Regions from separate parts of the Nocardioides zeae genome, predicted to be linked through region 2. Evidence: riboswitches for the same ligand, from Rfam matches in the RefSeq annotation. Region 2 holds a riboswitch; each other region holds the start of a gene.
What was found. A riboswitch is a leader RNA that binds a small molecule or an ion and turns the genes downstream of it on or off. The one in region 2 is predicted to bind cobalamin.

Region 1 (9,636 bases), 860 kb from region 2:
TGCGACCGCACCACGCGGGCGATTGGCGCAGTGGTAGCGCGCTTCGTTCACACCGAAGAGGTCACTGGTTCGAACCCAGTATCGCCCACCGCACGAGGACCGCCCCCGACCAGCCAGCAGGCAGGTCGGGGGCGGTTCTGTCGTTCCTGGCCTCGTCCGACCGCTCGGCTCGGCCGTGCGTTCCTGCACAGCCGACGTGCGCGGCTGGCCATTGCCCCGCACTGCTCGCGGCTGCGACGGTCGCCTTGATTAGTAGGACGTCATACTTTTGGACGTCCTACTGCTGACCGACCCGACGTGAATGGAGATGGTGTGAACCTCGACGAGGACGATCTCGCTGCGATGGTCGCGGCCGTGCGGAAGTTCGCCGAGGCCGAGCTGGCGCCGCACGCCCAGGAGCGCGACGAGAAGAAGATCTTCCCCGTCGACGTCCTGCAGCGGGCGGGCGAGCTGGGGCTCGGCGGCCTCTACGCCGGCGAGGAGCACGGGGGCATCGGCCTGCCGCGCCGCGCCGCCGCGGCGGTGTTCGTCGAGCTGGCGCGCGGCGACACCGCGATCGCGGCCTACATCAGCATCCACAACATGGTGGCGTGGATGGTCGACACCTTCGCGACCGACGAGGTACGGGCGGCGTGGCTGCCCGAGCTGAGCGCGATGCAGAAGCTCGCGTCCTACTGCCTGACCGAGCCCGACGCCGGGTCCGACGCCGCCGCCATCCGCACGACGGCGCGGCGTGACGGTGACGAGTACGTGCTCCGCGGCGTGAAGCAGTTCATCTCCGGCGCGGGCTCGACCGACGCGTACCTGGTGATGGCCCGCACCGGCGGACCGGACGCGCGGGGCATCTCCGCCTTCCTGGTCCCGGCCGACAGCGAGGGCCTGTCGTTCGGGGCCAACGAGCGCAAGATGGGCTGGAACGCGCAGCCGACCCGTCAGGTGGTGCTCGAGGACGTCCGCGTCCCGGCCTCCCACCGGCTCGGAGAGGAGGGCGAGGGCTTCTCCATCGCCATGCGGGGCCTCAACGGCGGCCGCATCAACATCGCGGCGTGCTCGCTGGGCGGTGCCTCGTGGGCGGTGGAGCGAGCGGCGGTGCACCTGCGCGAGCGGATCGCCTTCGGCAAGCCGCTGAGCGCGCAGCAGGCGCTGCAGTTCCGGCTCGCCGACATGACGACGAGCATCGAGGCCTCCCGCTGCCTGCTCGAGCGGGCGGCGACGGCGCTCGACGAGGGCAGCCCCGACGCGGTGCAGCTGTGCGCGATGGCGAAGCAGTTCGTCACCGACCAGTGCTTCGAGGCCGCGAACGCGGCACTGCAGCTCCACGGCGGCTACGGCTACCTTGCCGAGTACGGCGTGGAGCGCGTGGTGCGGGACCTGCGCGTCCACCAGATCCTGGAAGGGACCAACGAGATCATGCGACTCATCGTGAGCCGGGCGGCGCTGGAGGGTGCGGCGTGACCGCCCCCGGGACGCCGGCGGTCGAGCAGCCGGCCGAGCCCCCCGTCCTCGTCGAGCGACGCGGTCGGGCCGGCGTGCTGACGCTCAACCGCCCCCGCGCCCTCAATGCGCTGACGCACGAGATGGTCGGGCTCCTCGACGAGGCGCTGCAGGCCTGGGCGGAGGCCCCCGACGTCGAGGTCGTCGTGCTGCGCGGCGCCGGTGAGCGCGGCCTGTGCGCGGGCGGCGACATCGTGGCCATCCACCGCGACGCCACCACGGGCGGCACGGGGTCGGAGGACTTCTGGCGCGACGAGTACCACCTCAACGCGCTCATCGCGCGCTACCCCAAGCCGTACGTCGCCTTCATGGACGGCATCGTGCTGGGCGGTGGGGTGGGCGTCTCGGCGCACGCCTCGCACCGCGTGGTCACCGAGCGCACCCGGATCGGCATGCCGGAGACCGGCATCGGCTTCGTCCCCGACGTGGGCGGGACGTGGCTGCTGTCGCGCTCGCCCGGCGAGCTGGGCACGTACGTCGCGCTGACGGCCGGTCACGCCGACGGGGCCGACGCGCTGGTGCTGGGCCTGGCGGACCGCATGGTCGCCTCGAGCGACCTCGACCGCCTGGTGGAGCAGCTGGCCGACCCGTCGGCGGGGGACGTCGACGCCGTGCTGGACGCCGTCGCGGTGCCCGCCCCCGCGAGCACGCTGACCGCGGCCCGGGAGTGGATCGACGCGGGCTTCGCCGACGACGACGCCCGCGACGTCGTGGCCGCACTGCGGGCCCGGCCGGAGCCCGAGGCCCGCGCGGCGGCCGACGCCGTCGAGGCGAAGTCGCCGACCTCGGTGGCCGTGACGCTGCGGGCCCTGCGCGCGGCCCGCGACCTGGGCAGCCTGGAGGAGGCGCTGGCGCAGGAGTACCGCATCGCGCTGCGGATGCTGCGCGGCCACGACTTCCCCGAGGGCGTCCGGGCCCAGGTCATCGACAAGGACCGGAACCCGCGCTGGGATCCCGCCTCGCTCGAGCTGCTGCAGGACGCGGACGTCGCGTCGTACTTCGCTCCGCTCGGCGACGCCGAGCTCGGCCTCACCCGCCCGCCCTCGCCCGCGTCCGCGGGCGCCGAGGGCTGAGGAAAGGAACCGCATGTCCAGCACCGACAAGCCCCGGGTCGCCTTCATCGGCCTCGGCAACATGGGCGGCCCGATGGCCGCCAACCTGGTCGAGGCCGGGTACGTCGTGACCGGCTTCGACCCGTCGCCGGCGGCCGCGAGCGCCGCGAGCGAGGCCGGGGTCACGCCCGCCGACTCGGCCGCCGCGGCAGCGCGGGACGCGCAGGTCGTCATCACGATGCTCCCGAGCGGCAAGCACGTCCTCGACGTCTACCAGGGCACGAACGGTGACGGGGTGCTCGCCGCGGCGGCCCCGGGTGCGCTGCTCGTCGACTGCTCGACGATCGCCGTGGACGACGCCCGTGCCGCCGCCGACGCCGCCCGCGCGGCGGGGCACCGCGCCGTGGACGCCCCCGTCTCCGGCGGTGTCGGCGGAGCGACGGCCGGCACGCTGACGTTCATGGTCGGCGCCGCCGACGACGACCTCGAGGCCGTCAACGCGGTCCTCGAGCCGATGGCCGGCCGCGTCGTCCACTGCGGTGACAGCGGAGCCGGCCAGGCCGCCAAGATCTGCAACAACATGATCCTCGGCATCTCCATGATCGCCGTCTCGGAGGCCTTCGTGCTCGGCGAGCGACTGGGCCTGACCCACCAGGCCCTGTTCGACGTCGCGTCCACCGCGTCGGGCCAGTGCTGGTCGCTCACCACCAACTGTCCCGTGCCGGGGCCGGTGCCGACGAGCCCGGCGAACCGCGACTACGCACCGGGCTTCGCCTCGCCGCTGATGGCGAAGGACCTGGGCCTGGCGATGACGGCCGCGGACACCACCCACACCGGCACGCGGATGGGCCAGCTCGCCGCGGAGATCTACCGTGAGTTCGCCTCCGGCGACGGAGCGGCACTCGACTTCTCCGCCATCATCGGCGCCGTCCGGGACGACCAGAACGAGGGAGCAGCATCGTGAGCGCGACGTACGAGAACATCACCGTCCGCCGGGAGGGCCGCGTCGGCGTCATCACCCTCGACCGGCCCGAGGCGCTCAACGCCCTCAACCTCGCGCTCGGCGCGGAGGTCGTCGCGGCCGCCGAGGAGATGGACGCCGACCGCGGGATCGGCGCGATCGTCCTGACCGGCTCGGAGCGCGCGTTCGCCGCCGGCGCCGACATCAAGGAGATGGCGTCCCGTGGCTACGCCGACGTCGCGCTGGAGGACTTCTTCTCCACCTGGGACCGGTTCGCCGCGCTGCGCACCCCGACGATCGCCGCCGTGTCCGGCTACGCGCTGGGCGGCGGCTGCGAGGTCGCCATGATGTGCGACCTCCTCATCGCCGCCGAGTCCGCGAAGTTCGGGCAACCCGAGATCACGCTCGGCACCATCCCCGGCATCGGTGGCTCCCAGCGCCTGACGCGGGCCATCGGCAAGGCCAAGGCGATGGACCTCGTCCTCACCGGCCGCATGATGGACGTGACCGAGGCCGAGCGGTCGGGCCTGGTGTCCCGGGTCGTGCCGACCGCGGAGCTGCTCGACGTCGCGATGGAGACCGCCGCGAAGATCGCCTCGATGTCGCTCCCCGCGGCGTACGCGGCGAAGGAGGCCGTCGCGGAGGCCTTCGAGACGACGCTGGCGGCCGGCGTGCGGTTCGAGCGCCGCACGTTCCACGCGACCTTCGCGCTCGCCGACCGGGCCGAGGGCATGGCCGCGTTCGTCGAGAAGCGGCGCCCGGACTTCACGCACGGCTGAGGGGGAACGGCGGGGGTGCCGCGATGCGTCCCCGCCGCCTTCGTCGGTGGGATCCGTGTCACGGGTGGCCGTCGTCAGCGCCGGCGCCCGACCCGTTTAGGCTGGTCCCGCTGGTTCGCCCCGGCAGCCGGTCGGTGGCGAGGCAAGAGGGAACCCGGTGCGAGTCCGGGACTGCCCCGCAGCGGTGAGCGGGAACGACCGCCGTCACGAAGCACTGGGTCCGTGCGGGCCTGGGAAGCGACGGCCAGTAGGTCCGGCGTCCCGTCCTCGGACGGGAGCGGCCGGTCGCCCGCGAGTCCGAAGACCTGCCAGCTCCCGTGGGTGCGACGTCCGCGGTGGTCGGATGCCTCGAGGGCGGGCTCCACGACACGTTCGGTGGCTGGCGGCCGGGTGGGCCGCGAGCCCGGGTGCGTGCGCCCCGTCGGTCCCGTCCGCTCCGGTGCGCGCCCGCGGTCAACCCGCACCCGAGCCGAAGGTCCATCGTGAACCGTCACTCCTCCGCGCCCGCAGCGGCGCTCGTCGCCACTGCCGCGCTCCTCACCGCCTGCTCGCCGGGCGGCTCGTCCGACGCCGGTCCCGGCGGCGACGACCGTCTCCGCTTCGCCTACGCCTTCACCCCGACCACGGCGCTGTCGCCGTACTCCGACGACGCCACCACGGCGTACGCCGCGGGCGCGACCGAGACGCTGGTGCGCCTCGATCCGGCTGGACTGCCCGAGCCCGCGCTGGCGACCGCGTGGGAGCAGGTCGACCTGACGACGTGGCGCTTCGAGATCCGTCCCGACGTCGTCTTCCACGACGGCACACCCGTGACGGGCGAGACCGTCGCGGCCGCGCTCGACGCCGCCGCGGCCGCCGAGCCCGCCCCCCGTGCACTCTCCGGCGGCAGCATCGACGCCACGGCGGAGGAGGGTCCGAACGGTGACGTCGTCGTGGTCACCACCGCCGAGCCCGACCCGGTGCTGGTGCAGCGGCTGACGTCGCCGGAGCTCGTGGTGCTCGCCCCCTCCGCCTACGCCGACCCCGCCCGGCCGACGCCTGTCGGGACCGGCACCGGCCCCTACGAGATCACCGACACCGACCTGACGACGCAGATGACGCTCGAGGCGAACCCCGACTACTGGGCCGGTGCGCCCGCGATGGACGGCGTCGACGTCACGTTCGTCGGGGATGCCGGCGCGCGGCTCCAGGCGTTCCGGTCCGACCAGGTCGACCTCGCCCAGGCCCTCCCCGCCGCGCAGCTGGACCAGATCGACGAGGACGAGCTCCTCGCCGTACCGCTGCCCCGGACCGTGAGCCTGCACCTCACCCAGACGTCGGACGTGCTCGCGGACCCCGGGCAGCGCGAGCTGGTGCGGGCGGCGGTGGCGGAGCTCGACCTGGCCGGCACGATCTACGCGGGACGTGCCGAGCCCGCGGGCGGTCTGTTCAACGCCGCGGTGTCGGCGTGGGCGGCCGACCGCGAGGCGGCGACACACCCGGCGGCGGCCGCCGCGGCGTCCACGACGCCGATCACCCTGGCGACGTTCACCGACCGGCCCGAGCTGCCGGAGATGGCGACGGCGATCGCGGACGCGCTGCGGGCGGTCGGGTTCGAGGTGGAGGTCGTGGCGCGGCCCTACGACGAGATGGAGACCGACTACCTCGACGGCACCTATGACCTGGTGATCATGAGCCGGTCCTACGGTCAGGACACCGCCGACCCGGTGGGCTACCTGCAGACCGACTTCGGCTGCGACGGCACCTACAACATCAGCCGGTCCTGCGACGCGGCGCTCGACGCGGAGCTCGCCGACGCGCAGCTGGTGGCCGACCCGGACGAGCGCGCTGCCGCAGCGGTCGCGGTCGAGCAGCAGGTGCTCGGGGACGTGTGGGCGGTGCCCCTCGTGCACGACGCCACGCAGTTCGGCGTCCAGGGCGTGACCGGCCTCGCGAGCGACCCGTTCGAGCGCGCGGTCGTCACGAGCACGACGAGCGTCGACCGCTGACGCTCGTCCGGTGGGAGGGCGTCCGCCTGCGACGGCGGTCGGACGCCTCTCCCGTGCTCGGCCCGCTCGACCTGGCCCTCGCGCCGGGGGAGCGGGTCGCGCTGGTCGGCCCCTCGGGAGCGGGCAAGACGCTGACCGCGCGCCTCGCCTGCCTACCGCCGCCCGCCGACCTGCGGCTCGAGGGCACGGTCGCGGTCGGCGGACGGACGGGGTTGCTCGCGCAGGAGTCCGCGACCGCGCTCGACCCCGGGAGCACGGTGGGCCGTCAGCTCGGGCTCGTGGCCCGCACCCGCACCGCGGACCGGGGCGCGGCGCGGCGCGCGGTGGTCGCGGTGCTCGACGAGCTCGGCCTCGACCCGGCCGTGGCTCGACGGCACCCGACCGTGCTCTCGGGCGGCCAGCGGCAGCGCGTGGCCCTCGCGCTCGCGCTCCTCGCCGAGCCCGACCTCCTCGTCGCCGACGAGCCGACCTCGGCCCTCGACCCGGTGACCGCCGCCGAGGTCGTGGCCGCGCTGCGGCGCGCCCTCGACGCCCGCCGTACGGCGCTGCTGCTCGTCACGCACGACCCGGGTGTGGCCGCCGTCCTGTGCGACCGCGTCGTGCGCCTCGCGGACGGTCGCGTGCACCAGGGCACCGGGACCGCGGCGCCGGATCCGCGGACGGCGGCTCGCACGGTGCCGCTCGCGCCGGGGGAGCCGGTTCTCACCTGGGCAGGGGTCACCCGGACCTGGCGTGCCCCGGGAGGTCCCGACGGCTGCCGGGGACGCGGCACGACCGTCGGCGTCCGCGACGTGTCCCTCGAGGTGCGCGCCGGCGAGCACGTCGCCGTGCTCGGTGCGTCGGGCGCCGGCAAGTCCACCCTCGTGCGGCTCGCTGCCGCTCGCGACCGCCCGGAGGCGGGCAGCGTGCAGGTCGCCCCCGGGGGCGGGTCGCACGCCGGCCCTGCAGTCCGTGCCGCAGGACGCCGGTGGTTCCCTGACGCCGTGGCGCACGGTGCGGCAGCTGCTCGTCGAGGCGCTCCGCGTCGGCCATCCGGACGATCCCGACCACGAGGACGTCCGCCTGGTCGAGCTGCTCTCGGTGGTTCACCTGGGGCACGACCTCCTCGACCGGCGCCCGGGCACGCTGTCCGGCGGCCAACGGCAGCGGGTCGCGATCGCGCGGGCCCTCGCGACCGCACCCCGGGTGCTGCTGGGGGACGAGATGCTCAGCGCACTCGACGCCCCCACCCGCGGCGCGGTGGCGGAGGCGCTCCGCGCCCACGCCGACGCAGCGGGCACGACGCTCGTGGTCTGCACCCACGACCTCGACGTCGCCGCCCGACTGGGCGTCCGGGTGGTCGTGCTCGCCGACGGCAGGGTGGTGGACGACGGTCCGATCGCGTTGCTCGCCGCGGACGACGCGGGATCGGCGGCCCTACGGGCACTGCGGGACGCGTCCGGGCGACGCACGGGTGCGCTCCGGTGAGCGCGGTGCTGCGGGTCCTCGCCACGGTCGCGGGGCTCGTGCTGGTCGTGGCGTCGCTGCCGTGGCTCCGGGGCGAGGACCCGGCGGTCACCGTGCTCCGCGTGCGCTTCCGCCAGCGGGGCGAGGATCCCGACGCGGTGAGGGCGCTGCGCGAGCAGCTCGACCTGGCGCCGGACCCGGTGACCGGAGCCGCCCGGTGGTTGGCCGCCGCGGCGCGCGGAGACCTGGGGGAGAGCTGGGTCAGCGGCCAGCCCGTGCTCGAGCGTGCGCAGCCCGCGGTGGCCGCCTCCGCCACGCTGGCTGGCTGCGCGATCGCGGTCGCCCTGGTCCTCACGACGCTGGCCCTGATCGGCCCGGTCGTGCGGGCGGCCCGCACGGGCACCGCCACGCGGCCGCGTCTCAAGGTCGCGGCGGTCACGGTCGCGGCCCTCCCCGAGGTGATCACCGGCAGTCTCCTCGTCGTCGCCCTGTCCGTGCACCTCGGTCTGCTGCCCGCCACGGGCTGGCACGGCTGGGGCAGCGTCGTCGCGCCGGCCCTCGCCCTCGGCGTACCGGCCGCAGGGCTGCTCACCCGGCTGCTCGCGGGGGTGCTCGACCAGGCCGTGACGGAGCAGTGGGTGACGACGTGGCGGGCCAACGGGGTGCCGACGGCCCCGGTGGCCCGGGCACTGGCGCGCCGCGTCGTCGGCCGGGGCGCGTCCCAGGTCGCCGTCGTGTGGGTCGGGATGCTCGGCACGGCGGTCGCCGTGGAGAAGGTGTTCAGCGTGCCGGGGGTGGGGTCGCTCGCGGTGCGTTCGGCGCTCACGCAGGACGTCCCCGTGCTCCAGGCCTGCCTGCTGGCCGTCGTGGGCCTCGGTCTCGCCGGTGCCGGGGCGGCGCTCCTCCTGCACCGGCTGCTGCTCGTCGGCGCGACCGGCCGTGACGATCTCGGGGTGACGGCCGACGCGTCCCACGGGTCGCCGCGGGTCGTCGTGCTGGTGACGGTGGTGCTGGCGGTCCTCGTGCTCGGTGGCCTGCCCCGCGACGGTGGGTCCTCGGACCTCGCCGCTCGCCTCGCCCCTCCCGGTGTGCGGCACCCCCTCGGCGCCGACGCGGTCGGGCACGACCTCTGGGGCCGTGTCGCGGACGCGACGGTCCGCACCGTCGGCCTGGCCGTGCTGGTCAGCGTGCTGGCGCTCGCCGTCGCCCTCCTCGTGGGACTCGCCGCCCGCCGTCTCCGGGTGGGGGCGATGGACGTGCTCGTGACCGTGCCGAGCACGGTCGTCGGCATGGTCGTCGCCGCCGCGCTCGGGCCGGGCCTCCTCGGCGCCTGCGTCGCGGTCGCCGCGGTCGCCTGGATCCCGCTCGCGGTCCACGCCCGCGGCCTCGTCGTCGAGGCACGTGGTGCGGGACACGTCGGGGCAGCCCGTCGTCTCGGTCTCGGGCGGGCGCGGGTCGGCGTCGTGCACCTGCTGCCCGGGGTCCTCGGTCCCCTGGCGCAGCACGCGCTCGCCCGCCTGCCCCTCAACGCCGTGGCGATCGCCGGCCTCAGCTTCATCGGCCTGGGCGCGGACCCGGACGCCGCCGAGCTGGGCGCGATGCTGGCCGAGGGACTGCGCTACCTCGAGGTCGCGCCGTGGGTCGTGCTCGTCCCCGGTGGGGTGCTGCTGCTCCTCGGTGTCGGAGCGGGCGCGGCGGGCGGAGTCCAGCGGCGTGCGCGGCGCACGACCAGGCTCAGGCGTGGGGCAGCTGCATCAGTCGGAGGTTGAGCTGCCCGACCACCTCGTCGAGGCTCCGTCCCGACTCCCGCGCGAGGAGGCCGAGGGCGAGCTCCGCCACGAGGAGCGCGCCGCCGGCGAGGTCGCCGTCCTCGACGAGCTGGCGGGTGAGTGCCCGGGCGCCGTCGATGTCGCCGC
Region 2 (13,032 bases):
CGGCATCTCGCAGATCTTCGACACCGCGTTCGGCGGCGGCCTGGCGGCCTTCTGGTACCACTTCGCGATCATGTTCGAGGCCCTCTTCATCCTCACCGCCGTCGACGCCGGCACGCGCGTGGGCCGCTTCATGCTGCAGGACACGATCGGCAACGTCTGGCCCAAGTTCGGCGACACGTCGTGGAAGCCCGCCGCCTGGGGCGCCTCGGCCGCCGTCGTGGCCTGCTGGGGCTACATGCTGTACGTCGGCGTCACCGACCCGCTCGGCGGCATCAACCAGCTGTTCCCGCTGTTCGGCATCGCCAACCAGCTCCTCGCGGCCATCGCGCTCACCCTGTGCGTGACCCTCTTCCTCAAGCACGGCTGGCTCAAGTGGGTCTGGGTGCCCGGCATCCCGCTGGCCTGGGACCTCGTGGTGACGATGACCGCGTCGTACCAGAAGGTGTTCTCGGACAACCCGGCGATCGGGTACTTCGCACAGGCCGACGCGACCCGCACCGCCCGTGACGCCGGGGAGCTCCGGGGCGCGGCGACGAACGCCGACCAGATGGACGTCATCATCCGGAACTCGACGACGAACGGTGTGCTGCAGGCGACCTTCGCGCTGCTGGTCATCGTCATCGTGGCGAACGCGATCCTCATCTGGGTGAAGGCGGTGCGCGCGGGCTCGCTGCCGACCACCGAGGTGCCGGCCGTGCCGTCGGAGATCGTCGCGCCCGCCGACTTCGTGGCGACGAAGGAGGAGAAGGCGGAGCTCGCCGCGTGGGAGGCCGAGCGCTCGACCGTGGGGACGCGGTCGTGAGCGCGCTGCGCCGCGCGGTGGCGGGGGTGCGCTGGTACCTCCGGGAGTTCAGCGGCGAGTCCCGCTGGGACGCGTACGTCGCGGGCTGCGCCGCCGACGGCACCGCGCCGATGTCGCGGCGCGAGTTCGAGCGGCACCGCGACCACCTGCGCGAGCACTCCGCGCAGGGGCGGTGCTGCTGACCTCTCCTGCTCGATCCGGGTCGTGGCCCCAGCGCACCGTTTTCCGTGGCGCTGGGGCCACGACCGTCTCAGGCGGCCTGGGCGGTGAGCGCCCCGACGCCGACGGTGGCGACGAGCACCGGGAGCGCGAAGCCGCGCGGCGCGAGGCGGGTGTCCCAGGGCTCCTCGGCGCCGTCCAGCTGGCGGAGGATCTGCGTGGACCGCAGGTCGGTCCAGCGCGTCCAGTGCCGGTCGAACGCCAGCGGGTGCACCACGCGTCCACGGGCCTGCTGCCCGGCGATGGCCTCGTCGCGGGTGGCGTCGACGAGGAGCAGGGTGGGGCGCCAGCCGCGCCGTACGGCCGCCCGGAGGAGCAGGCGGCGGCGGGTGCGACGGATCGCGGTCTCGTGGACGAGCAGCACCCGGGCCGCGCGGCCCGGCCAGTGCCGGAGGAGGCGCGGACCCGTGAGCACCGCCGCCCAGACGAGGACTGTGTGGACGGTGTGGATCGCCCAGCGGTAGGCCCGCGGCGGCACCGCCGGCCAGCGCCGCGCGACCGGTGCGCGGAGGTGATCGGGATCGAGCGCGGCGACGCCCGGGGCCTGCGCGACGCTCGCGATGACGGTCGACTTGCCGGCGCCCGGGACGCCGCCGACGACGACGAGGTCGCTGTGGGGGGTGGTCCCCGTCGTGGGGTCGTGCGGGGCGGGGAACGGCGTCATCGGGGCTCCTCGGTCGGCGGGGGCGGGTGCCCTCGACGGTGCCGGGTGATCCTTCAGGCTCGCTGAGACAGGCGTCGGGGGGTGCTGTGAAGGTGGCGCGAGGGCGGGTCCGGAAAAGGGGGCACGGACGACAGTCGCCGGGGCTGATGCGGCGTCGTCCGTGACCCCTTCTCCACGACCCCGGTGTTCACCTGGACCAGAGGTAGACCGTGTGCGCCTCGAGATCGAAGAGGTCGTCGGGCAACGTCATCCCGGTCCATCGCAGGAGCATGGCCACGGCGGTGCCTTCCCAGGAGGGACCGACGTCAGGGTTGGTCCACGGTCCCTCTTCTGGCGGCTCCGGCAACGCGCGGAACGGGGCCAGCAGGTCGTCGAGCTCCGCGGCCTCCGGTGGCGTGGGCTCGCCGTAGCGCACCTCCTCCGACGGGACGATCGTGCGCCCTCCCTCGGCTGCCCCGAACCTGACCACCGCGTTGACGTTCCAGAAGGCCGATGCCACGCGCGCGCCACCCGACTCCTCACTGAGACGCGCCAGGAGCTCGTCCTGGTCGCCCGTGAAACCGTTCTCCTCGACGACGAGGATCTGGTGCCCGACCTGGATGAACCAGACATAGCCGTGCAAGGAACGGCCGGACGGGTCGTACGGGGGGCCGTCAGGGGTGACCTCGACCGGCGCGTCGATGTCGATCCTCCAGTGCGCCGCCAGGGCTGGAAGACCCATCGACGCGGGTACGACCGTCAAGCACGCCGCGTCGCACTGGGTCGTGAGCTCACCGAGACGTTCGACCTCATCCGTCCCTCGTGTCCGCACGGCACCTCCTGCTGATCGTCTGGCAGGCATCATGCCGCGCGGAAGGGGGGCGACCGGCCTACCGCTGGAGTCCTGTGGAACGGATGCACTCCCGGCAGGCTGACGACTGCGTCTGTTCCGCAGAACTTCTCGAGGATGAGACCACGCCTTGCGCCCCGAGCCCGCGGATCTCACCAAGGGGCACGGACGACATCGCCGGGGCCGGATCCGCTGTCGTTCGTGACCCCTTCTCGAGCAGGCCGGATCAGCTCCACCACGCGGGCCCGGCGACGGTGCGCCACGGCCGGTGGCCCGTGCGTGCCGCCTCCGCCCGCTCGACATCAGCACGGTCGGCGTTGGTCGTGGACCACCCCCCGATCGTCACCGTCCGCGACCACCCGTGGCCGGACTCGTGCACCAGCACGCCCGCCACCGTCGACCCGATCCGCAGGTCGACGGCGTCGAGCAGCTCCTCCGAGCCGTCGTCGCACGCATCGCACCCGCAGGGCGGCACCATCGCGACCTCGACGGCAGGCTCCCCGACGCCGATCTGCACGTGGTCACCCGGCACGTCGGTCGAGCCCACGTCCAGGAGGAGCGGCACCGCGCCGTCGACGACCGGCCGCAACCGCGTCAGGTCCTCCGGTCCGTTCGTGAGCCGCCAGCCCCAGGGCGCCACCGCTGTCTCCCGGACCGCGAGCCCTGCCTCCACGAGCACCCGGCACCAGGCCTCGACCCGGGCGCCGACGATGCGGTAGCGCTCCGGACGCGTGACCCGGCTGTAGGTGTCTTCCGGAGGGCCGCCGTCCCACGGCGGCGGCCACGTCGCAGCGCGCGGATCGGCGGCGTACACCGCGTCGACGGCAGCGACGAGCCGGGCGAGCCGCTCCGCGTCGTCGCTCACCGCTCCTCCTCCGTCCTCAGCCCGCCGGCGCCCGCAGCAGGTAGGCGTCCATGATCCACCCCGCCTCGGCCTTCGCCGCCTCCCGCGCCGCCAGCACCTCGTCGAGCACGTCGCCGACACGCCCCGCGACCAGCCGCTCGCTGGGCGCGGACAGGTTGGCCGCCCACCAGATCGTCCAGTCCTCGAGCCCGTCCAGCTCCAGCGAGGCGTTGAGCATGACGAGCACGTTGTCGGCGCCGGCGTCGACCGCCTCGCGCAGCCGGCGGCCCGTGGTGACCGTGATCGGCTGCCCCACCTCGTGGAGCACGATCCGGTGCGCAGCCGCGAGCAGCTGCAGGCTCGAGATGCCCGGCACGACGACCACCTCGGCCACCACGGCCCCCCGCGCCAGCACCGCGTCGACGATCCGCAGCGTCGAGTCGTAGAACGCCGGGTCCCCCCACACCAGCAGCGCGACGTCGCCGGGGCGCTCGAGCAGCACACGCTCGTAGGCCGACGTCCGCGCCGCGTGCCAGTCCGCCACCGCACCCCGGTACGCCGCGGCGTCACCCACGACCCGCGCCGACCGGTCGCGCTCGGGGTCGGCGACCTCGACCACCTCCAGACCGGGGGCGACCTCGGCGAGGAGGGCACGCCGTACGGCGAGGAGCGGGTCGTCACCGGACCCGCGGTCCTTGCGGGGCGCGAGCCCGTAGGCCGCCCCGCGCAGCGCCGCGACGGCCTGGCCGGTCAGCTGGGCGGGGTCGCCGCAGCCGAGGCCGACGACGTGGAGGCGGCGCGGGCTCACGGCTGGCTCACCGGTCCTCGATCTCGCCCTCGACCTCGAGGTAGACCTGCTGCATCGCCGCGACGACCTCGGGGTCCGGCTCGGCCCACATGCCCCGGTCGGCCGCCTCGGAGAGCCGCTCGACCATGCCGCGCAGCGCCCACGGGTTCGACTGGCGGAGGAAGGCCTGCACGTCCTCGTCGAGCACGTAGGCGCGGGCGAGCGACTCGTACATGTCGTCGCGCACCACGCCGGCCGTCGCGTCGAAGCCGAACAGGTAGTCGACCGTCGCCGCGAGCTCGAAGGCGCCCTTGTAGCCGTGGCGCTGCATCGCGGAGATCCAGCGCGGGTTGACGACGCGGGCCCGGAAGACGCGGGCCGTCTCCTCCGCGAGCGAGCGGGTGCGGACGGCGTCGGGCGAGGTCGAGTCGCCGACGTAGGCCCGCGGTGCCGTGCCGGTCAGCGCACGGACGGTGGCGACCATGCCGCCGTGGTACTCGAAGTAGTCGCCCGAGTCCGCGATGTCGTGCTCGCGGGTGTCGAGGTTCTTCGCCGCGACCGCGATGCGCTTGTAGTTCTCCTGCATGTCCTCGGTCGCCGCGACGCCGCCGAGGTCGCGGCCGTAGGCGAAGCCGCCCCACGCCGTGTAGACCTCCGCCAGGTCGTCGTCGGTGCGCCAGTTGCCCGACTCGATGGCCTGCAGCACCCCGGCGCCGTACGCCCCGGGCGCCGAGCCGAAGATGCGGGTCGTGGCCCGCCGCTCGTCGCCGTGGCGCGCGAGGTCGGCCTGGGCGTGGGCCCGCACGAAGTTGAGCTCGGCGGGCTCGTCGAGCTCGGCGACCATGCGCACCGCGTCGTCGAGCATCTCCACGACGTGCGGGAACGCGTCGCGGAAGAAGCCGGAGATGCGCAGCGTGACGTCGATGCGCGGCCGGCCCAGCTCGTCGAGCGGCACGGGCTCGAGGCCGTTCACGCGACGCGACATCTCGTCCCACGTCGGGCGCACGCCGAGGAGGGCGAGCACCTCGGCCACGTCGTCGCCGCTCGTGCGCATCGCCGAGGTGCCCCACGCGGAGAGGCCGACGGAGGCCGGCCACTCCCCCGTGTCCTCGCGGTGGCGGGCCAGCAGCGACTCCGCCATCGCGGCGCCGGTCTGGTAGGCCAGCCGGGACGGTACGGCGCGGGGGTCGACCGTGTAGAAGTTGCGGCCGGTCGGCAGCACGTTGACGAGGCCGCGCAGCGGCGAGCCCGACGGGCCCGCGTGCACGTAGCCGCCGCCGAGGGCGTGCAGCACGGCCGTCAGCTCGTCCGTCGTGCGCGCCAGGCGCGGCACGACCTCGGTCGCGGCGAACGTCAGCACCTGGGCGACCGCGGGGTCGGCGTCGCCCTCGAGCGCACCGACGACCTCCGGCACGGCGGCCGGGTCCCAGTCCCGCTCCTCCAGGCCGAGCACGAGGGCCCGGGCGCGCGTCTCGACGGCGTCCACCTCCGCGGTGCTCGGCTCCTTGCCGGCACCCGTCGGGAGGCCGAGGGCCGCCCGCAGACCCGGTACGGCGCCCGCCTGGCCGCCCCACACCTGGGTGGCCCGCAGGATCGCCAGCACGAGGTTCACCCGCGCCTCGCCCTCGGGGGCACCACCGAGCACGTGGAGGCCGTCGCGGATCTGGGCGTCCTTGACCTCGCAGAGCCAGCCGTCGACGTGGAGCAGGAAGTCGTCGAAGTCGTCGTCCTCGGGACGCTCGTCGAGCCCGAGGTCGCGGTGCATCTGGGCGGCTTGCATGAGGGTCCAGATCTCGCCCCGGATCGCGGGCAGCTTGCCCGGGTCCATCGCGGCGATGTTGCCGTACTCGTCAAGCAGCTGCTCGAGCCGCGCGATGTCGCCGTACGCCTCGGCCCGGGCCATCGGCGGCACGAGGTGGTCGACGATCGTCGCGTGGGCACGGCGCTTCGCCTGCGCGCCCTCGCCCGGGTCGTTGACGAGGAACGGGTAGATCAGCGGCAGGTCGCCCGCCACCGCGTCGGTCGCGCAGTCGGCGGACAGCGCGGCGTTCTTGCCGGGCAGCCACTCCATCGAGCCGTGCTTGCCGAGGTGGACGACCGCGTGCGCCCCGAAGCCGCCGTCGGCCTGGGGGGCCGCGATCCAGCGGTACGCCGCCAGGTAGTGGTGGCTCGGCGCCATCTCCGGGTCGTGGTAGATCGCCACCGGGTTCTCCCCGAACCCGCGGGGCGGCTGGATCATCAGCACGACGTTGCCGGCGCGCAGGGTGGCGAGCACGACGTGGCCGTCGTCGTTCACGAAGAGCTTGCCGGGCGCCGGGCCCCACGCCTGCTCGATCTCCTCGCGGAGCGTCGGGGTCAGGTCGGCGGTCCACGCGGCGTACTGCTCCGGCGTGATCCGCACGTGCGCGTCCGTCAGGTCCGCGTTGGTCAGCCACTCCTCGTCCTGGCCGCCGGCCGCGATGAGGGCGTGGATGAGCGCGTCGCCCGCCGCCGTCTCGTCGGGCAGGTCGAGCAGGCGGGTGATCTCGCCGTCCGCGGGACCCAGGTCGTAGCCCTCGGCGCGGAGCGCGCGCAGCAGCCGGATGGCCGACACCGGGGTGTCGAGGCCGACGGCGTTGCCGATGCGGGAGTGCTTGGTCGGGTACGCCGAGAGCATGAGCACCAACCGCTTCTCGGCGGCCTCGGTGCGGCCGAGACGCGCGTGGGCGGTCGCGATGCCGGCGACACGGCGGCAGCGCTCGGCGTCCGCGACGTACCGCGGCAGCCCGTCCTCGTCGACCTCCTTGAACGAGAACGGCGCCGTGATGATGCGGCCGTCGAACTCCGGGATCGCGATCTGCGTGGCGGAGTCGAGCGGGGTCACGCCGTCGTCGGACGCCTCCCACTCGGCGCGGCTGCTCGTGAGCGCGAGCGCCTGGAGCACCGGGATGTCGAGCGCGGCGATCCGCTCGACGTCCCACGACTCGTCGGCCCCGCCCGCGCTCGCGCCGGCCGGCGTGGAGCCGCCCGCCGCGAGGACGGTGACGATGAGGGCGTCGAGGGAGCCGAGCGCGTCGTAGAGCGCGTCGGGGGCCGTGCGCAGCGACGAGGAGAAGACCGGCAGGCCGACCCCGCCCGCCGCGTCGACCGCGTCGGCGAGGTCGTGCACGAAGGCGGTGTTCCCCGAGGCGTGGTGGGCGCGGTAGTAGAGGATCCCGACCCGCGGACCGTCCGGCGTGGGGGTCGCGTGCGGGCGCTCCGCCCAGCCCCAGGCGGGCAGCACGACCGGCGGCTCGAAGCCCTCACCCGTGAGGAGCACGGTGTCGGAGAGGAACGCGTGGAGCTGCGCGAGGTTCTCGGGGCCGCCCTCGGCGAGGTAGCGGTGGGCCTCGGCCGCCACGCCCACGGGCACCGTCGAGCGCTCCATCAGCGCGGCGTTGGGCACCTGCTCGCCGCCCAGCACGACGGTCGGCACCCCGGTGCCGACGACGCGGCGGAAGCCGCTGCAGAGGTCGTCGGGCCCGCCGAGGATGCGGGCCACGACGAGGTCGGCGGCGGCCAGCTCGGCGCCCATGCCCTCGTGGGCGGGGCGCGAGGGGTTGGCGACGACGAAGTCGACGCCGCTGGCGCGGGCCGAGAGCAGGTCGGTGTCGGACGTGGAGACGAGCGCGATACGCGGCACGGCGGAGCTCCTCCTCGGGGTTCTCGCCCCGTCGGATCGGACCGCCGTCGGTCAGTGTCTGGCTGGACGCCGCACGTCGCGACGTCGTTCACAGTGGCGGAACCGCCCCGGAGTCGCACCGGGTTCCTGGGTCCGTCGGCGGAAGGTCGGGGGCAGCCTAGGCCACCGTGCCGGAAGGCTCGCCGCCCGATAGGGTCACGACCCGTGGTGACCCTCGCCGACCTGCAGGTCAAGACCCTCGGTGCGCCGAGGTTCGACTCCCCGCTCGCCTCGTACGTCGAGGGCCGGGCGACGAACCAGTACTACGTGGCCGAGAGCGACCGGATCCTCATGGACGACACGGTCGAGCTCGTGCAGGGCCGCGACGTGCCGTGGGAGGAGATCGCGACCTTCGAGGCCGGCGGTCCCCGCGCCCGGCTGTTCTTCCCGCCGCGCACGACCCGTGCCGCGATCGTCACCTGCGGCGGTCTCTGCCCCGGGCTCAACAACGTCATCCGGGCGGTCGTGCGGGCGCTCGACGACCACTACGGCGTGCCCGAGGTGCTCGGCTTCCGCAACGGCTACGCGGGCCTCGACCCCGAGTCCGGCCTCGAGCCGGTCGTGTTCACCCGCGAGTCCGTCGCCGACATCCACGAGCGCGGCGGCACCGTCCTCGGCTCCTCGCGCGGCGCCCGCGACCCCGGTGTCATGGTGGACACCCTCGTGCGCCACGACATCGACATCCTCTTCGTGGTCGGCGGCGACGGCTCCATGCGCGGCGCCCACGTCATCCACGAGGAGATCGAGCGCCGCGGGCTCGAGATCGCGGTGGTGGGCGTGCCGAAGACCATCGACAACGACATCCCGCACATCGGCCAGAGCTTCGGCTTCCAGACCGCGTTCGCCAAGGCGGCCGAGTCGATCACCGCCGCGAAGGTCGAGGCGCAGGCGGCGGTCAACGGCGTCAGCATCGTCAAGACGATGGGGCGCCACGCCGGCTTCATCGCCTGCTACTCGGCTCTCGCCGCCCAGACGGCCAGCTTCGTGCTCATCCCCGAGGTGCCGTTCGCGATGGACGGCCCCAACGGCCTGCTCGCGCACCTGCGGCGCCGCGTGGCGGACCGCGGGTACGCCGTCATCGTGGTCGCGGAGGGCGCCGCCCAGGAGCTGCTGGCCGAGGCGGCCGGCGGCGCGACCGACGCCTCGGGCAACGCCGTGCTCGTCGACCCGGCGCGCTACGTGCTCGAGCGCATCCGCGCCGACTACGCGGAGCGCGACGAGGTGGTCACCCTGCGCTACTTCGACCCCGGCTACACGATCCGCTCCGTGCCGGCCGACCCCGCCGACGCCGTCTACTGCGCGCGGCTGGCCCAGACCGCCGTGCACGCCGCCATGTCGGGACGCACCGACATGGTCGTCGGACGCCGCCGCCACCGCTTCGTGAACGTGCCGATCCCGGCCGTCACGAAGCGCGCCCACAACGTCTCCCCCGACGGCGACCTGTGGCTCAGCGTGCTGGAGTCGACGGCCCAGCCGCTGTCGATGACCTGACCCGCGGCAGCCGCAGGCGGTCCACCGGACGGTCGGCGAGCAGGTGCTCCGCGACCAGCTCCGGTACGTCGTCGGGCTGGACCGCGCCGTACCAGACGTCGTCGGGCTGGACCGTCACCAGCGGCGCCTGGTTGCAGGGGAACTGGCACGCCGTGCCCGTGACGAGGACCGTGTCGTCCCCGATGCCCTCGCGCTTGAGGTGGCCCGACAGCACCTCGGCGAGCCGGTCGGCGCCGCGCGCGCTGCAGCGCGGTCCCCGGCAGACGAGCACGTGGTGGCGGTGGGTGGGCACGTCCTCCCAGGCGTCGGAGGTCAGGCCCGCCTCGTTGCCGTGGATCGGGCGGGTGACGTCGAGCGGACCGCGCTCGAGGTCGGACTCGTCCCGCACCAGCGTCGTCGCGACCGCCACCTCCGGGCGGTGCTCGCCGGCCTCGCCCCGCTCGCGCCACCAGTGGGCGGCGACGCGGCGCAGCCAGGAGTTCGCCGGCGCCAGCGTGCCGAGGCTCGCACCGAGCAGCACGACCCGGGTGGCGCCGGCGTCCGCCAGCCGGGTCAGCGCGGCCGACAGCGACGGGTCGCCCACCTGGAGGTGCGCCACCTCCGCTCCCAGCGCGGCGGCGATCGCCCCCATCCGGTCCGGTGCGGCGGCCTCGCGGGCCGACATGCCGACGAGCAGGACCGGGTCGGTCGTCGGTCCGGCCTGAGGTGCGGTCATCGTGGGCTCTCCTGGGGGTCGACGACGAGGTGCCAGCGTCCCGTGACCGGGTGCTGGAGCCGCACGGCGGCCACGCCGAAGACGTCGGCGAGCAGGGCGGGAGTGAGGACGTCCGCGGCCGGAGCCGGCGCCGACACGGTGCCGGCGTCCACGACGGCCACGTCGTCGAAGTAGCGACCGGCGAGGTCGAGGTCGTGGATCGCGGCCACCACCGTGACCCCCAGGTCGCGCACCGCGGCGAGCAGCTCGTGCTGGTGGCGCAGGTCGAGGTGGTTGGTCGGCTCGTCGAGGAGGAGCACGTCCGCCTCCTGGGCCAGGGCGCGCGCGACGAGCACCCGGCGCAGCTCGCCACCCGACAGGTGGTCGACGGCCCGCCCGGCGAGGTGACCGAGCCCGAGGCGCTCGAGCGCCGCGTCCGCGTGCCCGTCCCCGTCGTCGGAGCGCCACGGCGAGCGGTGCGGCAACCGGCGGAGCGCGACGAGCTCGCGCACCTGCAGGTCCGCCGGGGGCAGCTCGTGCTGGGCGACGACGGCCAGCCGCCGGGCACGCTCCCGGGCGGGTACGGCGCGCAGCGGTCGCCCGTCGAGCTCGACGACCCCCGCGTGCGGCACGTCCAGCCCGGCGAGCACGCGCAGCAGCGTCGACTTGCCCGCACCGTTGGGGCCCACGAGCGCGAGGCTGCCGCCGCGGCGTACCGGCAGGTGGACGTCGGTCAGGACGGGGCGTCGTCCCCGCCCGCACGCGATGCCGCGGGCCGCCAGGACGGGGGCGTTCACGACTCGCCCCCGAACCGGTAGCGACGACGCCCGAGCAGGAGCAGGAAGACGGGCGCCCCCACGATGCCGGTCACCACGCCCAGCGGGATCTCCTGCGGGGGCGCCAGCACGCGCGCGGCCACGTCGACCCAGACGAGGAACAGGGCCCCGAGCACGGCGGCGACCGGCAGCACCCTCCCGTGCAGGGGGCCGACGAGCATGCGGGCGAGGTGCGGCACCACGAGCCCCACGAAGCCGATCCCCCCGGCGACCGCGACCGTCACCCCGACCAGGAGGGCCTGCAGGACGAAGAGCACCACGCGGAGCCGGCGTACCGGCACCCCGAGCGCACGGGCGACGTCCGCCCCGGCGAGCAACCCGTCGAGCCAGCCGCGCACGGCCACGAGGACGACGACGGCCAGGACGAGCGCGACCGCCGGGAGCAGCAGCTGGTCCCACGCCGCCCGCGCCAGCGAGCCGAGCAGCCAGAACAGCACGCCCTGCGCGACCTGCGGCTCGTCGCTGCGGAACACCAGGTAGCTCGCCGTCGCGGAGAACGCGGACGCCAGCACCGTGCCGGTCAGCACGAGCCGGAGCGGGGTCAGCCCGCCCTGGGCGAGCGTGACCCCGAAGACCACGACGGCGGCGAGCACCGCGCCGGTCATCGCGCCCGCGGTGAGCGCCCACGTGCCCAGCACGCTGAGGACGCCGAGGGTGAGCACGGCGGTCGCCCCGACGCTCGCCCCGGCGGAGACACCCAGGAGGTAGGGGTCGGCCAGCGGGTTGCGCACGAGGGTCTGCACCACCGTCCCGGCCACCGCCAGGGCGGCGCCGACGAGGGCGGCGAGCACCACCCGGGGCGCCCGGATGTTCCAGACGATCGTGTCCGCCGACGACGCGAGCGGCGCGCCGCCGAGCCGGGCCCGCCACACGTCCACCACCACGCCGAGGTCGAGGGTCGTCGTGCCCCACACCGTCGCGACCGGCAGGCTGACGAGCAGCGCCGCACCGGCGACGACCAGGAGCGGCCCGGTGGGGACACGGCGGGCGACCTCGGTCGCCGCGCCCGTCACGGGAGGGCGTCGAGGTCGATCGTGCCCGTGATCCCGGAGTCGGGGAGCAGGCCGAGCCGCTCGAGGCCGGCCCGCAGCTGCTCCGCCGCCTCGACGTTGCCGTAGCCGCTCGTGAAGAGCGCCAGCGGAAGCACGATGATGCGGTCCTCCGCGACCGCGGCGGAACCGGCGAGCGCCGCCTGGTCCCGGATCGTCGCGATCTTCTGCTCGACCTCGTCGGCCGCGTCGCTGCGGTAGTCCATGACCACGATGACGTCGGGCTGGCGCTCGGCGACCGCCTCCCACGAGGCACGGAACCACGTCGTGTCCTCGTCGTCGAAGACGTTGGTCGCGCCGGCTGCCTCGATGATCCCCTGGGGCGGGCCGTTGCGACCCGACGTGTAGAGGTCCGTCTCGCCGGAGTCGAAGAGCAGGACGCTCGGCGGGGCGTCGCCGCGCGGGGCGTCGGCCAGGGCGGCGAGGCGCTCGTCGAGCTCCGCACGGGCCGCGGCGGCCTCGTCCTCGTTGCCGGTGAGCGCGCCGTAGTTCTCGAGGTCCGCGCGCACGGCGTCCCAGGGATCCATCGTGCCGAGGGCCGAGGAGGCGCCCGCCGCGGGGTCCTGCCGACAGGAGTCGGAGATGACGTAGGTCGGGATGCCGCGCTCCGCGGCGTCCTCGCGGGTGACACCGGACGAGCCCGAGAAGAGGCCCGAGTAGGACCCGACGAGCAGGTCGGGCTCCGCGCCCACGACCGCCTCCATCGAGATCGGGCTGACCAGCCGCGGCACGTCGCCGACCTCGACGTCGAAGAGGGCGTCCATGAGCGCGTCGTTGCCGGCGCTGAGCGACATCGCCGCTATCCGGTCGATCGCTCCGACGCGGAGGAGGGTCCCGACGTTGGCGGAGTTGCTCGTCGCCACGATCCGCTCGACGGGCGCGTCGTAGGACGCCTCCTCGCCGCAGTTCTCCAGGGTCACCGAGCCGGACGCGTCCTCGGCCTCCGAGGCCGCGCACCCGGTGAGGACGAGCGGGGCGGCGACGAGGGTCGCGACGAGCGCCGGCAGGGCGCGGGTGGGCAGGGTGCGGGTGGGCAGGGTGCGGGCAGGGGTGGGCATGGCCATCCTTCGTGTCGTGGCTCGGTCGCGGAGCCAGGAGGACAGGTGACGCGACGGCC
Region 3 (7,470 bases), 850 kb from region 2:
TCGTCGCGCTCCTGGGCGCGGGGATGCTCGCCCTCCACCGCTGGATGGACGCCCTGGCCGCCGGACCCGACACCGCCTCCGCCCTCGGCGTCAACGTCGCCGCGATGCGCACGACCCTCTTCGTCGGGCTCGCGGTGCTCGTCGGCGTGCTGGTCGCCGTCAGCGGCGGCATCGGCTTCGTCGGCCTCATCGTGCCCCACGCCGCCCGCCTCGTCGTCGGTGCGCGGCACCGCGTCGTCCTGCCCGTCGCCGCCCTCGGCGGCGGTCTCTTCCTGCTCTGGGTCGACGTCGTCGCCCGCCTGGCCGTGCGCCCCCAGGAGATCCCGCTCGGCGTCGTGACCGGTGTCGTCGGGGCACCCCTCTTCCTGCTGCTCATGGGACGTGGCCGCTACCGGTTCGGGGGTCAGCAATGACGGGCCCGACCGCACCGGGCGGCGACCGGCTGGCCGCCCGGCTCCGCGGCGTCGGGGTGAGCCTCGGCGGCCGTCCCGTCCTCGCGGACGTCGACCTCGACGTACCCCGGGGGCAGCGCCTCGGGATCGTCGGCGTCAACGGGGCCGGCAAGTCCACGCTCCTGCGCGTGCTCGCCGGGGTGCTGCACCACGGCAGCGGCACGGCCGAGCTCGCCGGTCCGGACGGTCGGCTCGAGGACCTCCACGACGTGCGCCCCCGCGAGCGTGCCCGCCGGGTCGCCTACGTGCCGCAGGAGGAGGTCGTCGCAGCCGAGCTCCTCGTCGGCGAGATGGTGGCGCTGGGTCGCGTGCCCCGCACGCGCCCGTGGGCCCGGGGCGGCCGCGACGAGCGGGAGATCGTGCTGGCGGCCCTGGACGCGGTCGGCCTGGCGGACCGCGTCGACAGTCCGTGCGACCAGCTGTCCGGCGGCGAGCGCCGCCGCGCGGTGCTCGCCCGCGGCCTGGCCCAGCGGTGCCCCGTCGTGCTCCTCGACGAGCCCACCAACCACCTCGACGTCGCCTGGCAGCTGCGCCTGCTCGACGTGCTCGCCGGCCAGGCCGAGACCCTCGTCGCGACGATCCACGACCTGGACCTCGCGCTGCGCTACTTCGACGTGCTCGCCGTGGTCGGCTGGTCCGGTGACGGGGACCCCGGTGGTCCCGCCACCGTCGTCGCGGTCGGGCCGCCCGCCGACGTGCTGGCCGCCGGGCACGTCGCACGCCACTTCGGTGTCGGTTCCGTCCAGGTCCCGCACCCGCACCTCGACCAGCCCCACCTCCTCATCCACCCCCGAAGGGACCACCCATGACGTCCGCCCGCCCCCTCGCCCTGCTCGCCAGCCTCGCCATCGCCGCCCCGAGCCTCGCCGCGTGCGCCCCCGAGGGCGCCTCCGGCTCGGCGTCCGGCGCCAGTGCCATCACCGTGCAGAACTGCGGCGAGGACCTCACCGTCGACGGGCCGGTCACCGAGCTCTACGCGTACGACGGCGGCATCATCTCGATCGTGCTCGCCGCGGGCGCACGCGACGAGCTGGTCGCCGTCACCGGCATGGAGCGCGACCAGGACCTCCTGGAGCTGGCCTACCCGGACGACCGCGTCGACGAGCTCACCGTGGTCGGCGAGGAGTTCCCCACCCTGGAGAACGTGCTGGCCGTCGACCCGCAGGTGATGTTCGCGGGCTACGGCTACGGCTTCAGCGAGGCCCGCAACCTGCTGCCCGAGATGCTCACCGAGCACGGGATCACGCCGTACCTGCTCAGCGAGACCTGCCAGCAGGACGACGGGGCCCGCGGCACGATGGACGCCTGGACGGCCCTCACGACCGACCTCACGAACATCGGTGAGCTCACGGGCCACAGCGACACGGCGGCGTCGGTGGTCGAGGACATCGAGGCACGGCGGGCCGCGCTGGAGGCGGCTCCGCAGGGCGACGAGCGGCCGACCGCGTTCCTCTTCGACTCCGGCACCGACGCGATCTTCACGTCGGGCTCCTTCGGCGGTCCCCAGGCCATCTTCGACACCGCCGGCGTCACCAACGCGACCGCCGCGGTCGAGGACACCTGGACCGAGGTCGGCTGGGAGACCCTCGCCGCCTCGGACCCCGACGTCATCTTCTTCGTCGACTACCCGGGGCAGTCCTACGAGGACAAGGTCGCCGTCCTGCAGGCCAACCCCGCCTCCCGGGACCTGGAGGCCGTGCGCGAGGAGCGCTTCGTCAACCTGCCCTACGCGATGTGGGTCTCGGGCCCGATGAACATCGACGCCGCCGAGTGGGTGCGCACCGCGGTCGAGCACTTCGGGCTGGCGCCGGAGTCGGGCGTCGAGCCCACCCTCGACATCACCGCGCTCGACGAGCTGCCGGGCAACGACTGGATCGGGTGACCCCACCCGTGAGGCCCGACCACGACGTGCTCGTGTGCCACGACTGCTGCTGCGGCACGGCCCGCAAGCACCCAGGCGTCGACCACGACGACCTCGTGCAGCACCTCCGCGACACCGTGCCCGCGGGCACGCGCGTGCGGGTGGTGAGGTGCCTCGGCGAGTGCGAGCGGAGCAACGTCGTGGTGGTGCGCGACCTGAGCACGCCGGGACGCCCCCGTGACACCTGGCACGGGGGCGTGCTCGACCGCGCCGCGGTCGACCGCATCGTCGCGCCGCTGTCCGAGCCGCGAGCGACAGGACACAACATCTAGGTAGTTGCATCGATGTGATTCCCGTATATGGTGGTCGGCGCAGCTGGTTCGACCCGTCCTCCAGACGGGTCGTCGCAAGAGGGAATCCGGTGGAAGACCGGAACTGCCCCGCAGCGGTGAGTGGGAACGACCTCCGTCAACAAGCACTGGGCACGGCCGACGCCAGCCTGGGAAGCGACGGACAGTAGGCCGGAGCACGATCGCCCACGAGTCCGAAGACCTGCCAGTGCCTCGCCCCCGACGGGCGAGGGTCCGCGACCCCGAGGGAGGGTCGGAGGATCGAACGCCGGCAGGAGGCCTCCCGTGAGGGTGGAGCGGCCTGTCCGTCGACCGTTCCTGCTGTCTCCCCCTCGTCCGCGGACGTGCGTCCCGCGACGTTCCACGAGGGGTGGAGACGACATGAGCACCACGACCAACGGCCGGATCGAGGTCGTCAAGCGCGACGGCACCCGTGTGCCCTACGACGGCTACGAGATCGCCCGGTCCATCGAGGAGGCCGCGGCCGGTCTCGACGACGGGGTCGCCCGCGCGACCCAGCTGCGTTCCGAGCTCGAGATCACGCTCTTCGACGGCATCACCAGCGAGCAGCTGGACGAGGCCGTCGTGCAGGTGGCGCTGCAGAACGTGAAGGACGACCCGGCCTACGACACCATCGCGTCGCGCCTGCTCGTCAAGAGCCTCTACAAGGGGATCTTCGGCGAGGGGGTGACCCGGGACGAGGTCTACGCGTTCCACGGCGAGGCCTTCGTCGCGTTCGTCCTGCGCGGCGTCGAGCTCGGCCTGCTCGACCGCCGACTCGGCGAGCTCTTCGACCTGGAACGGCTCGGCGCCGCGCTCGACCCGGACCGCGACGACCTGCTGCGCTACGTCGGCGTGCAGACCATGCGCACGCGCTACATGGTCGCCGGTCCCGACGGGCGCCCGCTCGAGATGCCCCAGTTCTTCTGGATGCGCGTCGCGATGGGGCTCGCGCTGAACGAGGACGATCCCACCCGCGCCGCGGAGCGCTTCTACGACAAGATGTCGCGCCTCGAGTACCTCGCCGCGGGCTCCACGCTCGTCAACGCCGGCACGTCCTACAGCCAGCTCTCGAACTGCTTCGTGATGCAGATGGAGGACGAGATCGAGCACATCGCGAAGTCGGTGCGCGACGTCATGTGGCTGACGAAGGGCACGGGCGGCATCGGCCTCTCGGTCACCAAGCTCCGCGCCGAGGGGTCGCCGATCGCGTCCAACAACACCACCTCGACCGGGCCGGTCCCCTTCATGCACACGATCGACTCGACGCTGCGTGCCGTGAGCCGCGGGGGCAAGAAGTTCGGTGCGCTGTGCTTCTACATGGAGAACTGGCACCTCGACTTCCCCGCGTTCCTCGACCTGCGCCAGAACTCCGGCGACCCCTACCGCCGGACCCGCACGGCCAACACCGCCGTGTGGATCTCCGACGAGTTCATGAAGCGCGTCGAGGCGGACCAGCCCTGGTACCTCTTCGATCCCGCCGAGGTGCCCGACCTGGTCGAGCTGACGGGGGCTGCCTTCTCCCGGCGCTACGCGGAGTACGCCGCCGAGGCCGAGGCCGGGCGGCTGCGCCACCGGAAGGTCGGGGCCCGTGAGCAGTTCAGGGCGATCCTGACCGCGCTGCAGTCCACCTCGCACCCGTGGCTGACGTGGAAGGACACGATCAACACGCGCGCCCTCAACCACAACACGGGCACGATCCACCTCTCCAACCTGTGCACCGAGATCTGCCTGCCGCAGGACCGCGAGAACGTCGCCGTCTGCAACCTGGCCTCGATCAACCTCTCGCGGCACGTCGTGGGACGGCGCCGCGGCGCCGGCGGGGAGGGCGCCCGCATCGACTGGGACCGGCTCGCGGAGTCCACCCGCCTCGCCGTGCGCCAGCTCGACAACCTCATCGACATCACCGTCTCCTCGGTGCCCGAGTCGGAGCACTCCAACGAGCGCAACCGCGCCCTCGGGCTGGGCGTCATGGGATTCACGGACGTCGTCGAGCGCTGCGGGCACAGCTACGCCTCCCCCGAGGCCTACGAGCTCATCGACCGGGTCATGGAGTTCGTCTCCTGGCACGCCATCGACGCCTCCGCCGACCTCGCGCGGGAACGCGGCTCCTACGCCCACTTCCCCGGGTCGCGGTGGAGCCAGGGGCTCGTCCCCATCGACTCCCTCGCCCTGCTCGAGGCGGACCGCGGCGTACCGGTCGAGGTCGACCGCACCACCCGGCTCGACTGGCACACGCTGCGGGAGAAGGTGGCCGGCGGCATCCGCAACTCGACCCTGCTGGCCATCGCCCCCACCGCGTCCATCGGGCTCGTCGCCGGCACCACGCCCGGCCTCGACCCGCAGTTCAGCCAGATCTTCAGCCGCACGACGAGCTCGGGCAAGTTCCTCGAGGTCAACCGCAACCTCGTCGAGGACCTGCGCGCCGCCGGCCTCTGGGAGGAGGTGCGCGACGACCTGCTCCGCCACCAGGGCGACCTGGCCCGGGTGGCCGCGGAGCGCGCGGACCTCACGATCCCCCGTGAGCTGGTCGAGATCTACCAGACGTCGTTCCAGCTGCCCGGCCGCGCCTACCTCGAGGTCGCGGCCCGCGCGCAGAAGTGGATCGACCAGGCGATCAGCCGCAACATCTACCTCGCGGACCGGAGCGTCGCGTCGATGGTCGAGCTGTACGCCGCGGCGTGGCGGATGGGCGTGAAGACCACCTACTACCTGCACATGATGCCGCGGCACACCGCCGAGCAGAGCACCGTCAAGGTCAACAAGGCGGACGGCCGCACCCCGGCGAGCTCCGGGGCGCGTCGGGGCTTCGGTGCCGCCGCGCCGGCACGTCGCGGCTTCGGTGCCGCAGCGCCGGCAGCACCCGTCGTACCGGCCGTCGTGCCCGACGTCGTGCCCGGCGACGTGCAGGAGCTGGAGGTGGTGGGCGAGGCCGCCTGCCCGGTGGACCCGCAGGAGCGGCTGCAGTGCGAGTCGTGCCAGTGAGCGCCGCGGAGGGCCGCCGGGGCATCCTCGGCACGGGCATCGAGGAGGGCCTGCTCCTCAAGCCGGTCACCTACCCGTGGGCGATGGAGCTCTACGACCAGGCCGTCGCGAACACCTGGTTCCCCAACGAGGTGCAGCTCGGCGAGGACCTCGCCGACTTCGAGCGGATGAGCGACGACGAGCGTCGCGCCCTGACGTTCCTGATGAGCTACTTCAACCCGAGCGAGCTGCTCGTCAACAAGGCCCTGGCGTTCGGCGTCTACCCCTACGTCAACGCGGCGGAGTGCCACCTCTACCTCGCGAAGCAGATGTGGGAGGAGGCCAACCACTGCATGAGCTTCGAGTACGTCCTCGAGACCTTCCCCATCGACCGGGAGGCGGCCTACGCCGCCCACGTGGACGTGCCCTCGATGGCGGCGAAGGAGGAGTTCGAGGTCCGCTTCATCAAGCGGATGACCGAGCAGACCCTGGACATCACCACGGTCGAGGGCAAGCGCGACTTCGTCCGGAACCTCATCGCCTACAACGTCATCCTCGAGGGGATCTGGTTCTACTCCGGGTTCATGGTCGCGCTGAGCTTCCGGCAGCGGAACCTGCTGCGGAACTTCGGCTCGCTCATCGACTGGATCGTGCGGGACGAGTCCCTGCACCTGAAGTTCGGCATCAACCTCGTCCTCACCGTGCTGGAGGAGAACCCCGAGGTCGCGACCGAGGAGTTCGCCGACGAGATCAGGCAGATGATCCTCGACGCGGTCGCGATGGAGGAGGCCTACAACCACGACCTCCTGCCGAACGGCATCCTGGGCCTCAACGCCGACTACATCAACCAGTACGTGCGGTACCTGGCCGACCGCCGCCTCGACGAGCTCGGCTTCGGTCCGCACTACGGCGTCGCCAACCCGGCGAAGTGGATGGCGGCGGCGAACGACACGCTGCAGCTCGTCAACTTCTTCGAGGCCATCAACACCTCGTACGAGGTCAACGCGCGGCAGGACTGAGGCGATGTCCTGCATCGGCTTCCTCAGCCCGGCGCACCGGGCCGCCCTCGCCACCTCCGGCGAGGGCGGTCCCCCGCTCTCCGCCTTCACCTCTCCCCCGGCGTCGGCGAGCAAGGTACGCCGCGTGCGCGCCCTCGCGGCCGACCCGACGACGGCGATCCGCGAGAGCGCGGCCCTGTCCCAGCACGCACCGATGGACGTCCTCGAGCACCTCGCCGCCGACGCCCAGTCGTCGGTCCGCGCCTGCGTCGCGCGCAACCCACGCACGCCGACCTGGGTGCTCGCCCTGCTGGCCGAGGACGCCGACAACCGGGTGCGGGGGTGGGTCGCGGCCCACCGCCTGTGCCACCCCGACCTGCTCGCCCGGCTCGCCGACGACCCCGACCCCGCGGTGCGGGCGGTCGTCGCGTGGGCCGCCGGCTGGCAGCCCTAGCACGCGGAAGCGAGACGACATGTACGAGAGCAGACGCCTGCGACGACGGCGCCTGTGGGCCGAGCGCCAGCAGGCGAGGCTCCTGGCCTGGTGGGGCCGGCGACGTTCGACCTCTGCCGGCGGCGCGAGCCCGGGCTGAAGACTCGAAGAACCGGCTTGCTGCAAATGTCTTGCAATAGCGCTATGGTCGCAGCAACCTTCGACCCGATCCACCCCAGGAGCGACCGTGCCCGACTACGTGCTTCCCGACCTGCCCTACGACGTCGCCGCGCTCGAGCCGTACATCTCGGGCGCGATCATGGAGCTGCACCACGACAAGCACCACGCGACCTACGTGAAGGGCGTGAACACGACGCTCGAGCAGCTCGAGGAGGCGCGCGCGACCGACACC

Region 1: another riboswitch for cobalamin. It lies ahead of QE405_RS06000 (ABC transporter substrate-binding protein); the one in region 2 lies ahead of cobN (cobaltochelatase subunit CobN).
Region 3: another riboswitch for cobalamin. It lies ahead of QE405_RS06040 (ribonucleoside-diphosphate reductase subunit alpha); the one in region 2 lies ahead of cobN (cobaltochelatase subunit CobN).

The regions. Positions count from the first base shown of each region.
Region 1 is NZ_JAUTAN010000001.1:1,244,804-1,254,439, forward strand. Features, by position in the region: tRNA gene QE405_RS05975 (tRNA-Val) at 17-88, shown strand; gene QE405_RS05980 (acyl-CoA dehydrogenase family protein) at 313-1,455, shown strand; gene QE405_RS05985 (enoyl-CoA hydratase/isomerase family protein) at 1,452-2,567, shown strand; gene mmsB (3-hydroxyisobutyrate dehydrogenase) at 2,581-3,510, shown strand; gene QE405_RS05995 (enoyl-CoA hydratase) at 3,507-4,286, shown strand; cobalamin riboswitch at 4,398-4,613, shown strand; gene QE405_RS06000 (ABC transporter substrate-binding protein) at 4,769-6,274, shown strand; partial or broken gene QE405_RS20900 (ATP-binding cassette domain-containing protein) at 6,328-7,131, shown strand; gene QE405_RS06010 (ATP-binding cassette domain-containing protein) at 7,226-7,741, shown strand; gene QE405_RS06015 (ABC transporter permease subunit) at 7,738-9,489, shown strand; gene QE405_RS06020 (hypothetical protein) at 9,455-9,636, opposite strand, start outside.
Region 2 is NZ_JAUTAN010000001.1:2,102,507-2,115,538, forward strand. Features, by position in the region: gene QE405_RS10025 (carbon starvation CstA family protein) at 1-802, shown strand, start outside; gene QE405_RS10030 (YbdD/YjiX family protein) at 799-984, shown strand; gene QE405_RS10035 (AAA family ATPase) at 1,053-1,685, opposite strand; gene QE405_RS10040 (DUF6461 domain-containing protein) at 1,873-2,406, opposite strand; gene QE405_RS10045 (DUF6226 family protein) at 2,741-3,379, opposite strand; gene cobF (precorrin-6A synthase (deacetylating)) at 3,396-4,166, opposite strand; gene cobN (cobaltochelatase subunit CobN) at 4,174-7,806, opposite strand; cobalamin riboswitch at 7,839-7,958, opposite strand; gene QE405_RS10060 (ATP-dependent 6-phosphofructokinase) at 8,011-9,336, shown strand; gene QE405_RS10065 ((2Fe-2S) ferredoxin domain-containing protein) at 9,293-10,051, opposite strand; gene QE405_RS10070 (ABC transporter ATP-binding protein) at 10,048-10,827, opposite strand; gene QE405_RS10075 (FecCD family ABC transporter permease) at 10,824-11,879, opposite strand; gene QE405_RS10080 (ABC transporter substrate-binding protein) at 11,876-12,973, opposite strand.
Region 3 is NZ_JAUTAN010000001.1:1,254,974-1,262,443, reverse strand. Features, by position in the region: gene QE405_RS06060 (FecCD family ABC transporter permease) at 1-413, shown strand, start outside; gene QE405_RS06055 (ABC transporter ATP-binding protein) at 410-1,261, shown strand; gene QE405_RS06050 (ABC transporter substrate-binding protein) at 1,258-2,334, shown strand; gene QE405_RS06045 (hypothetical protein) at 2,343-2,645, shown strand; cobalamin riboswitch at 2,672-2,887, shown strand; gene QE405_RS06040 (ribonucleoside-diphosphate reductase subunit alpha) at 3,045-5,648, shown strand; gene QE405_RS06035 (ribonucleotide-diphosphate reductase subunit beta) at 5,672-6,646, shown strand; gene QE405_RS06030 (variant leucine-rich repeat-containing protein) at 6,651-7,079, shown strand; gene QE405_RS06025 (superoxide dismutase) at 7,306-7,470, shown strand, end outside.